2 regions of the Streptomyces sp. C1-1 genome follow, and region 2 is predicted to be linked to the other one. Evidence: riboswitches for the same ligand, from Rfam matches in the RefSeq annotation. Region 2 holds a riboswitch; the other holds the start of a gene.
The links. A riboswitch is a leader RNA that binds a small molecule or an ion and turns the genes downstream of it on or off. The one in region 2 is predicted to bind ZMP and ZTP.
Positions count from the first base shown of each region.

Region 1: linked by a shared signal. The riboswitch ahead of ACQF4J_RS19200 (glycine hydroxymethyltransferase) and the one ahead of ACQF4J_RS05670 (bifunctional 5,10-methylenetetrahydrofolate dehydrogenase/5,10-methenyltetrahydrofolate cyclohydrolase) in region 2 are both predicted to bind ZMP and ZTP.

Region 1 covers NZ_CP189826.1:4,228,500-4,237,162, forward strand. The annotation lists gene ACQF4J_RS19185 (2'-5' RNA ligase family protein) at 1-109, opposite strand, end outside; gene trpS (tryptophan--tRNA ligase) at 249-1,262, opposite strand; gene ACQF4J_RS19195 (hypothetical protein) at 1,449-2,087, shown strand; gene ACQF4J_RS19200 (glycine hydroxymethyltransferase) at 2,102-3,550, opposite strand; ZMP/ZTP riboswitch at 3,584-3,688, opposite strand; gene ACQF4J_RS19205 (hypothetical protein) at 3,932-4,069, shown strand; gene ACQF4J_RS19210 (DMT family transporter) at 4,133-4,954, shown strand; gene ACQF4J_RS19215 (antibiotic biosynthesis monooxygenase) at 5,121-5,699, shown strand; gene pabB (aminodeoxychorismate synthase component I) at 5,729-7,927, shown strand; gene ACQF4J_RS19225 (AMP-binding protein) at 7,924-8,663, shown strand, end outside.
Region 2 covers NZ_CP189826.1:1,245,443-1,254,105, reverse strand. The annotation lists gene ACQF4J_RS05675 (CU044_5270 family protein) at 1-1,129, shown strand, start outside; gene ACQF4J_RS05670 (bifunctional 5,10-methylenetetrahydrofolate dehydrogenase/5,10-methenyltetrahydrofolate cyclohydrolase) at 1,130-1,978, opposite strand; ZMP/ZTP riboswitch at 1,995-2,078, opposite strand; gene ACQF4J_RS05665 (nuclear transport factor 2 family protein) at 2,157-2,522, opposite strand; gene ACQF4J_RS05660 (hypothetical protein) at 2,695-2,979, shown strand; gene ACQF4J_RS05655 (ABC transporter ATP-binding protein) at 3,040-4,794, opposite strand; gene ACQF4J_RS05650 (S-(hydroxymethyl)mycothiol dehydrogenase) at 4,931-6,016, shown strand; gene ACQF4J_RS05645 (MBL fold metallo-hydrolase) at 6,016-6,645, shown strand; gene ACQF4J_RS05640 (serine hydrolase domain-containing protein) at 6,815-8,014, shown strand; gene ACQF4J_RS05635 (SDR family oxidoreductase) at 8,111-8,663, shown strand, end outside.

The DNA.
Region 1 (8,663 bases), 3.0 Mb from region 2:
TGGGGATGCCGTGAGCAGCGGCGTCGCCGAAGCCCGCGCGCAGCTGCTGCAGCTGGCTGCCGTGTGGCTCCGGGACCGCGATCGACACTCCGATCGTTACGGTCCCCACGTCGTCTCCTGTCGTCGTGTGAAGGGTCGGTCTGTCAGCCGTCGGCTTCGACTGTACGGCCACGGCTGTGCCGCGGGCAGGCGCAACCGTAGTGATGTGCAGCGCTCTGCCCGGTGGTACGTGTGTTCGGCGGTGTACGTCAGTGCTTGGCGGGCAGGAAGCCCACCCTGTCGTACGCCTGGGCGAGGGTCTCGGCGGCGACGGCGCGCGCCTTCTCCGCACCCTTGGCCAGGATCGAGTCCAGCGTCTCCGAGTCGTCCAGGTACTGCTGGGTGCGCTCCCGGAAGGGCGTCACGAACTCGACCATGACCTCGGCGAGGTCCGTCTTGAGCGCGCCGTACATCTTGCCCTCGTACTCCGCCTCCAGCTCGGCGATCGTCTTGCCGGTGAGGGTGGAGTAGATGGTGAGCAGGTTGCTGACGCCCGGCTTGTTCTCCGCGTCGTAGCGGATGACGGTGTCGGTGTCGGTGACGGCGCTCTTGACCTTCTTGGCGGTGGCCTTGGGGTCGTCGAGGAGGTTGATGAGGCCCTTCGGCGTGGACGCCGACTTGCTCATCTTGATCGACGGGTCCTGCAGGTCGTAGATCTTCGCCGTCTCCTTGAGGATGTACGGCTTCGGGATCGTGAAGGTCTCGCCGAAGCGGCCGTTGAACCGCGTGGCGAGGTCCCGGGTCAGCTCGACGTGCTGGCGCTGGTCCTCGCCGACCGGGACCTCGTGGGCCTGGTACAGCAGGATGTCGGCGACCTGGAGGACCGGGTACGTGAACAGGCCGACGCTCGCCCGGTCGGCGCCCTGCTTGGCGGACTTGTCCTTGAACTGGGTCATGCGGGAGGCCTCGCCGAAGCCGGTGAGGCAGTTCATGACCCAGGCGAGCTGGGCGTGCTCAGGGACGTGGCTCTGCACGAACAGGGTGCAGCGGTCCGGGTCGAGGCCGGCCGCGAGGAGCTGGGCGGCGGCGAGCCGGGTGTTGGCCCGCAGCTCCGCCGGGTCCTGCGGGATCGTGATCGCGTGCAGGTCGACGACCATGTAGAACGCGTCGTGGCTCTCCTGCAGGGCCACCCACTGGCGCACGGCGCCGAGGTAGTTGCCGAGGTGGAACGAGCCGGCGGTGGGCTGGATGCCGGAGAGCACGCGGGGTCGATCAGAGGCCATGCTCACCATTCTCTCAGGTGCCGGGGGTGGATCCGGAACCGGTCGGAAACATGTGGGCACCGATCCGTGCCCGGCGGTGTAACAAGGTGGGGACGGGCGGCGGAGCAGCGAGGGGGGCGGCCGATGCGGCGGCTGGGCAGACGGACGGCGGGCCGGTGCGGGGCCGTCGTGTCGACGGTGGCGGTCATGACGATCTGCGGCGCTCCGACGGCCCACGCGGGCGGTGCGGGGGCCGGTGACCGGGACGTCCCCGACGTGGCGATGGTCGTCGCGGGCGGTACGGGGCGGACGGCCGTGTTCCGGTCGGGTGAGGCCGCCTTCGCGTGTCTGCGACGGCTGCTGACGCCGACGTACACGGGCACGGAACGGGTGCCGGATGCCTGGGCCGAGGGCCGGTATCCGCCGGTGGACCTCACCGTGGTCTGGGGGCTGAGCGGCGTCGGGGGCTGGCCCAGGACCGACCGGGCGCCGGGCGGCGACGTGGCCGTGGAGCGGCAGGACCAGCTGTTCGTGGCGGCCGACGGCACGCCCTGGGTCCGCAGCGATCCCGCGCCCGAGGTGCGGGACGACGACATCCGCTGGCATCGGGCGCCGCGTTCGGTGTTCGCGGAGCTGGAGCGGGAGAAGGTGCTGGGCGAGGGGTTTTCCGGGCGGCGGGTCACGGGCGGGGACGGCGGCCGGGACGGAATCCGGTGGGCGGTCTCCGGGCTGGGTGCAGGGCTCGTGGCCGGCGTCGGCGGCATGCTGCTGATACGCCGCGCGGCGGCCCGGCACGGTGCCGGACCGCCGCGGGACGAGCCACGACAGGAGCTGATCGACCTCTGAGGGCCGCCGGGGCGTCAGCCGAGGTCGATCTCCGGGTACAGCGGGAAGCCGGCCACCAGGTCCGTGGCGCGCTGGGCGATCTCCTCGGACACCTTCTCGTCCAGGACGTGGGAGGCCTTGGAGGGAGCGCCGGACTTGGTGGTGCCCGGCTCGGCGGTGGTCAGAACGCGGTCGATCAGTCCCGCGACCTCGTCCATCTCGGCCGTGCCCAGACCGCGGGTGGTCAGCGCGGGGGTGCCGATGCGGATGCCGGAGGTGTACCAGGCGCCGTTCGGGTCGGCCGGGATGGCGTTGCGGTTGGTGACGATGCCGGAGTCGAGGAGCGCGGCCTCGGCCTGGCGGCCGGTGAGGCCGTAGGAGGTGGCGACGTCGATCAGGTTGAGGTGGTTGTCGGTGCCGCCGGTCACCAGGGTCGCGCCCCGGCGCATCAGGCCCTCGGCCAGTGCGCGGGAGTTGTCGACGATGCGCTGGGCGTAGTCCTGGAAGGCGGGCTGCCGGGCCTCGGCGAGGGCGACGGCCTTGGCGGCCATGACGTGCGGGAGCGGGCCGCCGAGGACCATCGGGCAGCCGCGGTCGACCTGGTCCTTGAGGGAGTCGTCGCACAGGACCATGCCGCCGCGCGGGCCGCGCAGCGACTTGTGGGTGGTGGTGGTGACGATCTGGGCGTGCGGGACCGGGTCGAAGTCGCCGGTGAGGACCTTGCCGGCGACGAGGCCCGCGAAGTGCGCCATGTCGACCATCAGCGTCGCGCCGACCTCGTCGGCGATCTCGCGCATGATCCGGAAGTTCACCAGGCGGGGGTAGGCCGAGTAGCCCGCGACGATGATCAGCGGCTTGAACTCGCGGGCGGACGTGCGCAGCGCCTCGTAGTCGATCAGGCCGGTGGCCGGGTCGGTGCCGTACGAGCGCTGGTCGAACATCTTGCCGGAGATGTTGGGGCGGAAGCCGTGGGTGAGGTGGCCGCCGGCGTCCAGGGACATGCCGAGCATGCGCTGGTTGCCGAAGGCCTGGCGCAGCTCGGCCCAGTCGGCCTCGGAGAGGTCGTTGACCTGGCGGACGCCGGTCTTCTCCAGGAAGGGCGCCTCGACGCGGTCGGCGAGGACGGCCCAGAAGGCGACCAGGTTGGCGTCGATGCCGGAGTGCGGCTGGACGTAGGCGTGCCGGGCGCCGAACAGCTCGCGGGCGTGCTCGGCGGCCAGCGACTCGACGGTGTCGACGTTGCGGCAGCCGGCGTAGAAGCGGCGGCCGACGGTGCCCTCGGCGTACTTGTCGCTGAACCAGTTGCCCATCGCCAGCAGGGTGGCCGGGGAGGCGTAGTTCTCGGAGGCGATCAGCTTGAGCATCTCGCGCTGGTCGGCGACCTCCTGGCCGATGGCGTCGGCCACGCGCGGCTCGACGGCTCGGATCACGTCGAGGGCGGCACGGAAGGCGGTGGACTCGGGGGAAAGGGAGTCGGCTGACATGAGGGACCTCCGGACGTCGGCTTTCAGCGTTCACGGTACGGCCCAGGCGCACGGCACTCACTGACTCGGGCCGCTCCCCGATGGTCGGTCCCATCCTCGGTCCCTGGCGGAACCAGCGCGCCAGTCACGGCCCTCGCATCACCCTACCGGGGATGCCCTGCTGCGCAGGGAGGCCGTCCATCATGCGAGCGGCGGTGTGATGGATCTGCTTCCGGTTGCCGAGCACGCGCCCTGTTGCCGGGCCGGGACACTGATCCCGTCGTCTCGCTCAGGAAGGCAGACCGGACTCTGCGGCATGCCGAGAAGCTCGCCCGAAGGGCCTCCGAGGCGCACGACGCCGTAGAGGGGGCCAACGCCGCGATCGCATGGCGGGAGCAGGTGTTGGAGCTGCACGACCGTGGTCTCACCCCGCAGCAGATACGAGCGATCATGCTGCTCGAAGACGGCGGTGAGGGCTACGAGCGGAGCAACGGCCGCATCGACGACATCCTCGCAGAAGTCCCGCGCAGGTCTTCCTGACCGGAGGGCCGAGCAGAGCGCCTCCAGTGGCCCTCCCTCTAGAGTCCCTTCGTGCTCTTTGGAATGGTGTGCGCCCTGGGGGCGGCGGTCTGCTTCGGTACGGCCACGGTGTTGCAGGCGGTCGCCGCGCGGGAGGCGACCGATGGTGGTGGCGGGGAGGCGGCGCTGCTGCTGCGGGCGTTGCGGCAGTGGCGGTATCTGGCCGGGCTGGCGCTGGACGGGCTGGGTTTCCTGCTGCAGATCGCGGCCCTGGGGTCCATCCCCATCTACGCGGTGGCGGCGGCCCTCGCGTCGAGCCTGGCGGTGACGGGGGTGGTCGCGGCCAAGCTGCTGCACGTGCGGCTGAGCGGGCTGGAGTGGGGTGCGGTCGGCACGGTGTGCGCCGGGCTGGCGATGCTGGGCCTGGCATCGGGCACGGAGGGTGACCGTCAGGGCTCCATGGCCCTGAAGTGGGCGATGCTCGTGATCGCGGTGGCGGTGCTGGCGCTCGGGCTGGTGGGCGGACGGTGGTCGGGGCGCGGACGGGATCTGGTGCTGGGACTGGGGGCCGGGTTCGGGTTCGGGGTGGTCGAGGTGTCGGTGCGGCTGATCGACTCGCTCGCGCCGCTGGAGCTGCTCGGCAATCCGGCGACGTACGCCCTGCTGATCGGTGGGGGCGCCGCCTTCCTGCTGCTCACCTCCGCGCTACAGCGCGGCTCGGTGACCACGACCACCGCCGGGATGGTCATCGGCGAGACCATCTGGCCGGCGGCGGTGGGCGTGGTCTGGCTCGGCGACCGCACCCGGGAGGGGCTGACCTGGCTGGCGGTGCTGGGGTTCGCCGTGGCGGTGGTGGCCGCACTGGCGCTCGCGCGGTTCGGCGAGGCGCCGACCGAGACGGCGTGAGAAAAAGGCAGAACACGGCCGCTTATTTGCAAGGCCGATAAAAAGTCACGATACGGACATCGATACGGACATCGATACGGCCGACGACACGGACATCGATACGGGCAGCCGAAAAGATCTCGTTGAAGATTTGAACGAGCTATGGAGATCGCCCGTACTGGACGGCGTGACCAGTAATCCCGTCACCGTCACCTTGGCCTATCGGGTGGCGCCGGGCCGTGAGTCCGACTTCCACTCGTGGGGGTGGGCGATGCTCGCCGCGAGCGCGCGACAGCCGGGCTTCCTGGGGGGTGGCGTCCTTGTCGACCGAGAGGCGGAGTGGCATGTCGTCTATCGCTTCGCCAGCGAGGGCACGGCCCGGGCCTGGGAGGACTCGGGCGAGCGTGCCGAGTGGGACGTCCGCACCGCCGGCTTCGCCCGGCAGGCGGAACGCAGGAGCGTCCGCGGTTCCAAGGTGTGGTTCGACTCCCAGACCCCCCTGCCGAAGGCGCCGGCACCGCCGCCGAAATGGAAACTGTGGTTCATCAACATGAGCGCGGTTTTTCCGCCGGTGCTCCTGTTCAATCTGCTCGTCATTCCTTATCTCGGCGGGCTCAATCCGCTTGTCCGCACACTGCTGCTGTGCCTTTGTGTCACGGCTCTTGTCACCTGGATTCTGATGCCCCGGCTGCAGCGCTTCTTCAAGAAATGGCTGTATCCACCGCTCCAGGCATTGCGCGGACGGCACAAAAGACGGACCGCATAGGTCCGGACCGAACCAAGGGAGGTGGGCGGGTGAAGACCCTGCTCATCGACAATTACGACTCGTACACCTACAACCTGTTCCAGCTGATCGCCGAGGTCAACGGCGAGGAACCGGTTGTGGTCCTGAACGACGCCACCGACTCGATTCCGGATCTGGCCGCCCACCTCGCGGAATTCGACAACGTCGTGGTGTCGCCGGGTCCCGGGCACCCGGCCGAGCCGCGCGACTTCGGGTTCAGCGCCGCCGCGCTCGCCGAGTCGGCCGTCCCCGTGCTCGGCGTCTGCCTGGGGCACCAGGGCATCGCCCTCGGGGAACAGGGCGTGGTGGCGCCCGCGCCGCAGCCCCGGCACGGGCATCTGTCCAGGGTCAGGCACGACGGACGGGACCTGTTCGAGGGACTGCCGCAGGACTTCACCGCCGTCCGCTACCACTCGCTGGCCGTGCGGGAGCCGCTCCCGGAGACGCTCGAGGCCACCGCGTGGTCCGAGGACGGTGTGCTGATGGGCCTGCGGCACCGCACCCGGCCCCTGTGGGGAGTGCAGTTCCACCCGGAGTCGGCGCTCACCGAGTACGGCCACCGGATGCTGGTCAACTTCCGCAATCTGACGGCGGTACGGGCACGCAGGCCGCGTACGAAGAACACCGCGGTCACCCCGGCCGCGGCGGCGATCCCCGCCCCCGCGCCGACCGTCCCGCGCCCCCGCCGGGCGACTCCCGCCTACCGTCTGCACAGCCGCCGGATCGCCGGGGCGGTGGACGCGGAGGCCGCGTTCACGCGGATGTACGGGGCGTCGCAACGGGCGTTCTGGCTGGACAGCGCGCTCGTCGAGGAGGGGCTGTCGCGGTTCTCGTTCTTCGGCGACGACAGCGGTCCGCTCGCGGAGTTCGTGCGCTACGACGTCGACAGCGGGCGCTGCGAGATCGAGCGGGCCGGACGGCCCACGCGGAAGGTCACGGCGAGCGTCTTCGACTATCTGAAACGGCAGTTGACGAGCCGCCGGGTGGACGCGGCCGGACTGCCCTTCGACTTCACCGGGGGCTATGTCGGCTACTTCGGCTACGAGACGAAGGCCGACTGCGGTTCCGCGAACCGACACTCGTCCGAAATGCCGGACGCCTGCTGGCTGTTCGCCGACCGGCTCATCGCCGTGGACCACCTCAGGCGGTTCACCTACGCGGTCTGTCTCGCCGAGGACACCCCGCAGGCCGCGCGGGAGGCCGAGGACTGGCTGGAGGGCGCGCTGGCCCAGCTCAGCTTCGTCGCCACCGACACCGTACGTCCGCCGCGGCACACGTCCGCCACGCCCGAGCCCGAACTCGGTGCCGCGGAGCCGTGGCTGGTACGGGACCGGACGCGGTACCTCGCCGACATCGATGAATGCCACGGGGAGTTGCGGGCCGGGACCAGCTACGAGATCTGCCTGACCAACGCGGCCCGCTTACCCGCGCCGCCCGACGCCTACGACTTCTACCGGGTGCTGCGCCGGGTCAACCCGGCCCCCTACGCCGCGTTCCTGCGCTTCGGGGACGTCGACGTCGCCGGCTCCTCCCCCGAGCGGTTCCTGCGGATCACCCGGGACGGGGTGGCCGAGGCCCGGCCCATCAAGGGCACCGCGCCGCGCGGCGACGGACCCGAGGAGGACGCCGCGCTGCGCGACGCGCTGGCCGCGGACGCCAAGACGCGGGCCGAGAACCTGATGATCGTGGACCTGCTCCGCAACGACCTGGGCCGGGTGTGCCGTACCGGGTCGGTGCGGGTGACCCGGCTGATGGCCACCGAGACGTACGCGTCCGTGCACCAGCTGGTCTCCACCGTGGAGGGGCGGCTGAGGGCCGGCACGGACGCCGTGGACTGCGTGCGGGCCTGCTTCCCCGGCGGATCGATGACCGGGGCGCCGAAGCTGCGCACGATGGAGATCATCGACGCGCTGGAGACCGAGGCCCGGGGTGTCTACTCCGGGGCGCTCGGCTACCTGGGGTGCGGCGGGGGCGCGGATCTGAACATCGTCATCCGTACCGCGGTGTTCGCCGACGGGCTGATGCACCTGGGTGCCGGGGGCGCGATCGTCCTCGACTCCGACCCGGCCGCCGAGTACGACGAGATGCTGCTGAAGACCGCGGCCCAGATGCGGGCCCTGCGCGAGCACACCGTGGAGCGGATACGGGAGCAGCGCGAGGAGACGGCGGTGCGCCAGGGGCGTACGGCCAGCGAGGAGCCGGTGCGATGACGACCTCCCGGCCGGCGGCCGCGCCGCGGACCACCACCGCCGCCGTCCCGCAGCAGCGGACCCCGCTCCCGGCCTCCGCCGCCGGCCCCCGGGCGACCCCCGGCAATCTGGCAGCGCAGCTGGCCGACCTCGCCGAGCGGCGCGGGTGGGGCGACCGGGCGGCCTTCCACCAGGGGCACCGGGTGTGGACGCACGGCGAGGTGCACGCGCTCGCGGCCCGGGCCGCCACCGTGCTCGCCGCGCAGGGTGTGGGCGCCGGTGACCGGGTGGTGCTGGCGCTGCCGGACGGGATCGCCTGGGTGACGGCGTTCCTCGCCACCGCCCGGCTCGGTGCCGTGGCCGTACTGGTCAACCCCGAACTCCCGGCGGCGGACCACGCGTTCATGGCGGCGGACACCCGGGCCGCGCTGTGTGTGACGGGGCCCGGTATGGAGGAACGGTTCACCGACCGGCCCCGGCTCGGCGCCGACCAGTTCCTCGCGTCGGTCCCCACCGCCGCGCCCGCCCCCGCGCACCCGGTCGACGCGCACGCCCCGCTGTACATCCAGTACACGTCCGGGACCACGGGCCGGCCCAAGGGCGTCGTGCACACGCACGGCGACCCGAAGGCCTACCACGACCTGATCGGGCGGCGGCTGCTGCGGATCACCCGGGACGACGTCACGCTGTCGGTGTCGAAGCTGTACTTCGCCTACGGCTTCGGCAACGCCTTCGTCTTCCCGCTGTTCTCCGGCTC
Region 2 (8,663 bases):
ACTCCTGCGCCGCGCCAACCCGGTGCCGGCCGACGGACCGCATTTCGGCGACCGCCCGCTGGACCACCGGGCGGAGCGACGGCTGGCGGAGCTGCTGGACGAGGGCCACGCAGAACACCGGGGTCGGGCACGCCCTCCCGTGCGGGGCCGACGGGACAGGCGCGCCTCGGGTTCTGTGGCCGACGGCGGGCCGCGGGCGCGTCGTCCCGTGTGGGGCCGCCGCGAGAGGCTCGCCGGGGGCCCTGTGGCCGTCGGGGCACGCCTGCGGTCGGCGGGAGCCTCCGTGCGGGGCCGACCGGCCAGGCTTGCCTGGGGGCTCGTCGCCGCACTCGTCGTGACCTGCGTGACGCTGGCACTCGTGCTCACCGGCCCCGGCACGCCGCCCGCCGTCGCCGCGCCCCGCCCGCTGCTCGTGCAGGCCGACTCCACCCCCGTACCCCTCAAAGCGCTGGCCGACCGGGCGCGGGCGGCCGCCGCCGACGGCTCGCCGAGCCTGCGCAAGGGCACGCACGTGCAGTCGTGGAGCATGGGCATGAGCGAGGACGCGCCCCCGATCACCCTGCCCGAGGAACGCGTCGTGCGGTGGCGGGCGGACGGCAGCCACACCGAGCTCGTCGTCGCGACCGACCCGCGCCACCCGGGCCGGCCCGTCCTCACCGACGGGGGCGGCGCCGCCCGCCCCGTGGCGGACGGCCATGTGATCACCCGGCAGACATACCCGCCGAGCTGGAGCGACGCCCCGCCCGAGTCGCCGCCGCCGCACGACGTCGCCCGGCTGCGCGCCTATCTGCGAGAGGCGGCGTACCTGCGCGCCGCACCCACCACCCCCGAACTCCTCGACGCGGTGGAGCTGTTGCTCGACCACTGGACCCTCGGCGCCCGGGAGAGCGCGGCACTCGCCCGGCTGCTGGCGAACACCGAGGGACTGCGCCCGGCCGGACAGGTGACCGACCGGCTCGGGCGGCGGGGCCAGGCGTACGTCTACCAGGGCCACGGCCTGCGCCGGATGCTGGTGATGGACCCGGTCACCGGCGCCGTACTCGGCCTGGAGAGCGTGTTCGCCCGGGCCGACCCCCGGTACGGCGTCAAGGCCGGTGACGTGATGTCGTACAGCGCCTGGATGCGCTGATCACGCCCCGAGCTGCCGGGCGGCGGCGTCGACGGTCTGCTCCAGCAGCGTGGCGATGGTCATGGGGCCGACGCCGCCCGGCACCGGCGTGATGAGCGAGGCGCGCTCGGCGGCGGAGTCGAAGTCGACGTCGCCGACGTTGCCCGCGTTGTACCCGGCGTCGACGACCACGGCACCCGGCTTGATGTCCTCGCCGCGGATCAGCCGCGGCCGGCCCACCGCGGCCACCACGATGTCCGCCTCCCGGACCACCGCCGACAGCTCGCGCGTGCGGGAGTGGCAGTACGTCACCGTCGCGTCGCGGGCGAGCAGCAGCATGCCGACCGGCTTGCCGAGGATGGCGCTGCGGCCCACGACGACCGCCCGCCGGCCGGCCGGATCGACGTCGTACTCGTCGAGCAGCCGCATGATCCCGCCGGGGGTGCAGGAGACGAACCCCGGCAGGCCGAAGCTCATGGTCGCGAAGGACGCGAAGGTGACGCCGTCGACGTCCTTCTCCGGTGCGATCGCCTCGAACGCGGCCCGCTCGTCGATGTGTTCGCCGACCGGGTGCTGCAGCAGGATGCCGTGCACCGCGGGGTCGTCGGACAGCGCGCGCAGGGTGGCGACGAGTTCCTCGGTGCTCGCGGTGGCCGGCAGAGCCACGTGCCGGGACTCGATGCCGGCCTTGCGGCAGCGGTTCTGCTTCATACGGACGTAGGTGACGGACGCCGGGTCCTCGCCGACCAGCACCGTCGCGAGACAGGGTGCGGCGCCGGTGCGCCCGGTGAGGTCGGCGGCGCGCTTGGCGGTGTCCTCGACGATGCGGCGGGCGAGCGTCGTACCGTCCATGAGCCTGGCCTGGGTCATGATCCACTCCTGGGTGACGGATCGCCCAGGCGCACGGCATCGACTCTGCGTGGCCGCTCCCCGGTGGTGCTCCACCTCAGCGCCAGTCACGGCCCGCCGACAGCCTAACCGAGACCCGTCCGGACACGCCGGGGCCGGGGCCGCGCACGGGCGGGCCCCGGAGCCTCGTCGCCTCCTCCTACTCGTCCCAGGCCTGGATCAGGATCTCCTCGGCGATCTTCCCGTCACGCAACGTGATCATCGACTCGGCGAGGACCCGGGTGCCGTCCGAGTACCGGCAGGACTGGCTGTACGCGGCGTGATCGCCCTGGATGATGCAGTGGTCGACCTTGTGCGTCATGTCCCGGCTGTAGATGTCCTGGAACAGTGCGCCGATCTCTTCGCGCCCGCGCAGGACCCTGGGTTGGCTCGGCTGACTGTTGCGGTCGACGATGCGCACTTGCGCGTCGTCCGCGTAGAGCGACAGAAGATCTGCCGCCGTGTGTCCTTCGACGCCCTTGCGCAGTGTCTCGGCGTTGAAGGTGGAGCTTGCCGCGGTGCCCATGGTGACCTCCTCCGAGGGCCGCGACCCTGTGCGGAGTGGGCCGCGCAGCACCTCACCTTCGAGCCTCCTCCGCCCCGGCAGGCTCGGCAAGCGCAGCGGTCCGATGCGCCTGACGGGTGAGCGGGGGCGGCGCGCCCGTGTCCGGCGGGCGCCCGCGGGCGTTGCGGAAAGCATGATCTCAACACGACGTATCGTCGCCGCCGTTGGTCTCGCCGCGGGCATCACGGGCCTCGCCGTGCCGATGGCGAGCGCGGCCCCCGTGGCTGCTGAGAACCCGGGCCGGATCAGCCCGATGGCCACGCTCGACTCGCTCGCGGTGAGTGACGTGCCGCAGGAGCACGCGGGAGAGATGCCCAGGCCGTCCGTCCAGCTGCAGCGGCTGAACGACCTCAACCAGCTGCACCAGGTCACCGACCTCGCGGCCCCCCTGCTCCCGCTCCTCGGCGCCGTTCACTGAGCCGCTGACCGACCGAGGGCCGCCCGGTCCGGGCGGCCCTCGCTGTGTGTGGGGGCGCCCTCAGCCGGCCGTCGCCAGGAACTGCGTGGCGGCGAGCTCCGCGTAGAGCGGGTCCGCGGCGACGAGTTCGCGATGGGTGCCCACGGCACGCACCCGGCCCGCGTCCATGACGACGATCCGGTCGGCCATCGTCACCGTCGACAGCCGGTGGGCGACGACCAGGACCGTCGTCGTACGGGCGACGTCCGCGACGGTGTCGCGCAGCGCCGCCTCGTTGACCGCGTCCAGCTGTGAGGTGGCCTCGTCGAGCAGCAGCAGCCGGGGACGGCGCAGCAGGGCTCGGGCGATGGCGACCCGCTGGCGCTCACCGCCGGAGAGCCTGGTGCCGCGGTGCCCCACCAGCGTCTCCAAGCCCCGCGGGAGGCGGGCGACCAGGCCGTCGAGGCGGGTCGTCTTCACCACGCGGGCCAGCGCGTCGTCGTCCGCGTCCGGGTTGCCCAGCAGCAGGTTGTCCCGCAGCGAACCGGACAGGACCGGCGCGTCCTGCTCCACATAGCCGATCGCCGACCGCAGCAGGGGCAGCTCCCAGTCGGCGAGCGGGCGGCCGTCCAGGGAGATCGTCCCCGACTCGGGATCGTAGAACCGCTCGATGAGCGAGAAGACCGTCGTCTCGCCCGCGCCGGACGGACCGACGAACGCCGTCATGCCGCGCGAGGGCACCGTGAACGACACTCCGTGATGCACGTACGGCAGATCGTCGGCGTACCGGAAGCGGACGTCGTCGAAGGCGAGGGCGGCCGGTTCCGCGCCGGGAGACGGCAACGCAGCGGGCCGGGCCGGGGGTTCGGAGGGCAGGCTCAGCGCCTCCTGGATGCGGGCCAGGGCGGCGGAGCCCGTCTGGTACTGCGTGATCGCGCCGACCACCTGCTGGATCGGGGACATCAGATAGAAGACGTACAGCAGGAACGCCACCAGCGTGCCCACCTCGATCGCCCCGGTGGCGACCCGCGCCCCGCCCACCGCCAGGACGGTGATGAAGGCGATCTGCATCGCGAGACCGGCCGTGTTGCCCGCGGCCGCCGACCACTTGGCGGCGCGTACGCTCTGCCGCCACGACTCCTCGGCGGCCTCGTGCAGCGTCCGTTCCTCGCGGTGCTCGGCACCGGAGGCCTTCACCGTGCGCAGCGCGCCGAGGATGCGCTCCAGCGACGCCCCCATCACCCCGACCGCGTCCTGCGCCCGCCGGCTGGCCTGGTTGATGCGGGGCACGATCACCCCGAGGACCGTGCCCGCGCCCGCGATCACGGCCAGCGTGACCCCGAGCAGCACGGGGTCGACGAGCCCCATCATCACCACGGTCGCGACGAGCGTGAGCCCGCCGGTGCCGAGGCCGACGAGGGAGTCGGTGGTCACCTCGCGCAGCAGTGTCGTGTCCGAGGTGATGCGCGCCATCAGGTCGCCCGGCTCGCTGCGGTCCACGGCCGTGATCCGCAGCCGCAGCAGATACGACGACAGGGCGCGCCGCGCGCCGAGCACCACCGACTCCGCGGTGCGCCGCAGCACGTACGAACCGAGCCCGCCCAGCGCCGCGTTGGTGATGACGAGCGCGGACATGGCGAGCAACGCACCTGTGATGGCCCGGTCGTGGGACAGGTTGTCGATGAGCCCCTTCGCCACCAGCGGCAGCAGGAGCCCGGTGGCGCCGGTGACCAGCGACAGCAACGCGCCCGTGAGCAGGGCCCACCGATGCGGCCGGACGTAACCGAGGAGCAGCCGCCAGGGGGCCGGTCGGGTCTCGGTGGATGCGATGCTCACGGCTCTCCTCGCGGGAAGGGGGGAGCATTCAGGCTACGTCGGCCGCTTCGCCGGGCGCGGGGCGCCGCCGCCGTTACCGATCAGTCACGTCTAGGGTCGGGAGGACGGACACCGGCATACGGAAGGGTTCAGCACCATGGCGCAGGAAGTACGGGGCGTGATCGCACCGGGCAAGGACGAGCCGGTGCGGGTGGAGACGATCGTCGTGCCCGATCCCGGCCCCGGCGAGGCGGTCGTCAAGATCCAGGCGTGCGGGGTCTGCCACACCGACCTGCACTACAAACAGGGCGGCATCAGCGACGACTTCCCGTTCCTGCTGGGGCACGAAGCGGCGGGTGTCGTGGAGTCGGTGGGGGAGGGGGTCACCGATGTGGCGCCCGGTGACTTCGTGATTCTCAACTGGCGTGCGGTGTGCGGGCAGTGCCGGGCCTGCCTGCGCGGACGGCCCTGGTACTGCTTCAACACCCACAACGCCAAGCAGAAGATGACGCTGACCGACGGCACCGAGCTGTCGCCGGCGCTGGGCATCGGGGCGTTCGCGGAGAAGACCCTGGTCGCCGCCGGGCAGTGCACCAAGGTGGATCCGTCGGTCTCCGCGCAGGTGGCCGGCCTGCTGGGCTGCGGTGTGATGGCGGGCATCGGGGCGGCGATCAACACGGGCAACGTCGGCCGTGGCGACTCGGTCGCCGTGATCGGCTGCGGTGGTGTCGGCGACGCGGCGATCGCCGGTTCGCGGCTGGCGGGCGCGGCGAGGATCATCGCCGTGGACATCGACGACCGCAAGCTGGCCACCGCGAAGCAGCTGGGCGCCACCCACACGGTCAACTCCAAGGAGAACGACGCGGTCGAGGCGATCCGCGAGCTGACCGGCGGTTTCGGCGCGGACGTCGTGATCGAGGCGGTCGGGCGCCCGGAGACGTACAAGCAGGCCTTCTACGCCCGTGACCTCGCCGGGACCGTGGTGCTGGTCGGTGTGCCCACCCCGGAGATGAAACTGGAACTGCCGCTCCTCGACGTCTTCGGCCGCGGTGGGTCGCTGAAGTCCTCCTGGTACGGCGACTGCCTGCCCTCCCGCGACTTCCCCATGCTGATCGACCTGCATCTGCAAGGACGGCTGCCGCTGGACGCGTTCGTCACCGAGACGATCGCCCTCGACGAGGTGGAGAAGGCGTTCGAGCGCATGCACCACGGCGACGTCCTGCGCTCGGTGGTGGTGCTGTGATGGCCGCCCGCATCGAACGCCTCGTCACCTCCGGGCAGTTCAGCCTCGACGGCGGCACCTGGGACGTCGACAACAACGTGTGGATCGTCGGCGACGACCACGAGGTCGTCGTCATCGACGCCGCCCACGACGCCGACGGCATCCTCGCCGCGGTGGGCGAGCGGCGGCTGACGGCGATCGTGTGCACCCACGCCCACAACGACCACATCGACGCCGCGCCCGAACTCGCCGACCGCACCGGCGCCACCATCTGGCTGCACCCCGACGACCTGCCCCTGTGGAAGCAGACCCACCCCCACCGCGACCCCGACGCGCATCTCGTCGACGGTCAGGTCATCGAGGCCGCCGGAGCCGACCTCACCGTGCTGCACACCCCCGGACACGCGCCCGGCGCCGTCTGCCTGCACGATCCCGGCCTGGGCGTCGTCTTCACCGGGGACACCCTCTTCCAGGGCGGTCCCGGCGCCACCGGCCGCTCCTACTCCCACTTCCCGACGATCATCGACTCCATCCGCGACCGCCTGCTCACCCTGCCGCCCGAGACCAGGGTCCTCACCGGCCACGGCGACCCGACCACGATCGGCGCCGAGGCACCGCACCTGCAGGAGTGGATCGCCCGGGGCCACTGAGCGTGTCCGCCGACGCCCGGAGCGACGGCGAACCCCCGTCCGCAGGGTCGCCCCCGTGCGCGGCTCCGAACGAGTGGACTCGCCGGTATGCCCTGCGAAGGGCGCCTTCGCCCACCGGCCGCCGATGGTGATGTTGCCGTCCCGGCCCGTGACTGGAAGGCGCCCCCGCATGCGACGTACCCCCCACCGCCGGCTGCTCGCGGCGACACTGTTCGTGGCGTCACTGCTGGTCCCGACGGCGGTGACGCCGGCCACCGCCGTCCCGGCCGCGGCTGCCCACCCGTCCGGTCGGCACCACCGTCCGCCGGGCGGCCTCGGGCCCGGCGTGACCGCACGGCTGGACAGGACGATCGAGGACGTCCGCCGGCAGGCGGGCATCCCCGGAGCCGTCGTCGGACTGTGGATCCCCGGCAAGGGGTGCTACGTCCGCGCGAGCGGTGTCGCCGACACGTCGACCGGCAGACCGATGACCCCCGACGTCTACGAACGGATCGGCAGCGAGACCAAGACCTTCACGGCCACCGCGCTGCTGGAGCTCGTGGACGACCACCGCGTCCGGCTGGACGACCCGATCTCCCGTTACGTCCACGGCGTGCCGGACGGCGGCCGGATCACCCTGCGGCACCTCGCCGAGATGCGCAGCGGCCTGTTCCCTTACAGCTCCGATCCGGACTTCGTCCAAGACCTGCTGAGCGACCCGGAGCGCTCCTTCACACCCCGGCAACTGCTCGCATACGCCTTCCGGCACAAGAACACCTTCGCGCCGGGCGAACAGTTCCAGTACTCCAACACCAACTTCGTCCTGCTGGGTCTGGTGGTGGAGAAGGTCACCGGTCAGCGGCTCGCGGACTTCATCGACGCGAGGATCCTGCGGCCGGCCCGGCTGCGTCACACGCTGCTGCCGCAGGGGACGGAATTCCCCCGGCCGCATCCGCACGGCTACACGAACCAGACACTGAGCGGCGCGGTCGCCGACGCCACCCACTGGAATCCCAGCTGGGCGTGGGCGGCCGGGGCGATGATCTCCGACCTGCACGATCTGCGCCGCTGGGCGGAGATCGTCGCCACCGGACGACTCCTCAGCCCCGGCACCCAGGCGCAGCGGCTCAGGATGCTGCCGACCGGAGTTACCGGGCTCAGCTACGGCCTCGGCCTCTTCGACGCCAACGGGTGGATCGGCCACAACGGCTCCATCCCCGGCTACGAGACCGTGACCGTGTACCTGCCCTCGCGGCGGGCCACCCTCGTCATCATGATCAACACGGACTCCACCGTCCAGGGCCAGGAACCCTCCACCCTCCTCGCCCGGGCGGTCACGGGAATCGTCACCCCGGACCACGTCTACGACGGCGCGGTCGCCCCGCGCTGAGGGAGCGCGCGTCGGCGGGAAAAGGCGACAGAAGATGTCCGGCTTCCACGGCACCCTCGACAGTGACAGACAACCGAGGCCGACGGGAGGCCGGACATGTCCGTACCGCTGAACGGCAAGGTGGCGCTGGTCGCCGGGGCGACGCGGGGAGCGGGCCGCGGGATCGCGGTGGAACTCGGCGCGGCGGGCGCGACCGTCTACGTCACCGGACGCAGCACCCGCGCACGACGCTCCGAGTACGACCGCCCCGAGACCGTCGAGGACACCGCCGACCTGGTCACCGAGGCCGGTGGCCACGGCATCGCCGTACCCACCGACCACCTCGACCCCGCCCAGGTCCGTGCCCTCGTCGACCGGATCGCCGGGGAGCGGGACCGGCTCGACGTCCTCGTCAACGACATCTGGGGCGGCGAGACCCTCTTCGAGTGGGACGCGCCGGTGTGGGAGCACGACCTCGACAAGGGCCTGAGGCTGCTGCGGCTCGCGGTCGAGACGCACGCGATCACCAGCCACCACGCCCTGCCCCTGCTGCTGCGCCGGCCCGGCGGGCTGGTCGTGGAGGTCACCGACGGCACCGCCGAGTACAACCGCGACACCTACCGGGTCTCCTTCTTCTACGACCTCGCCAAGGCGTCCGTCCTGCGCATGG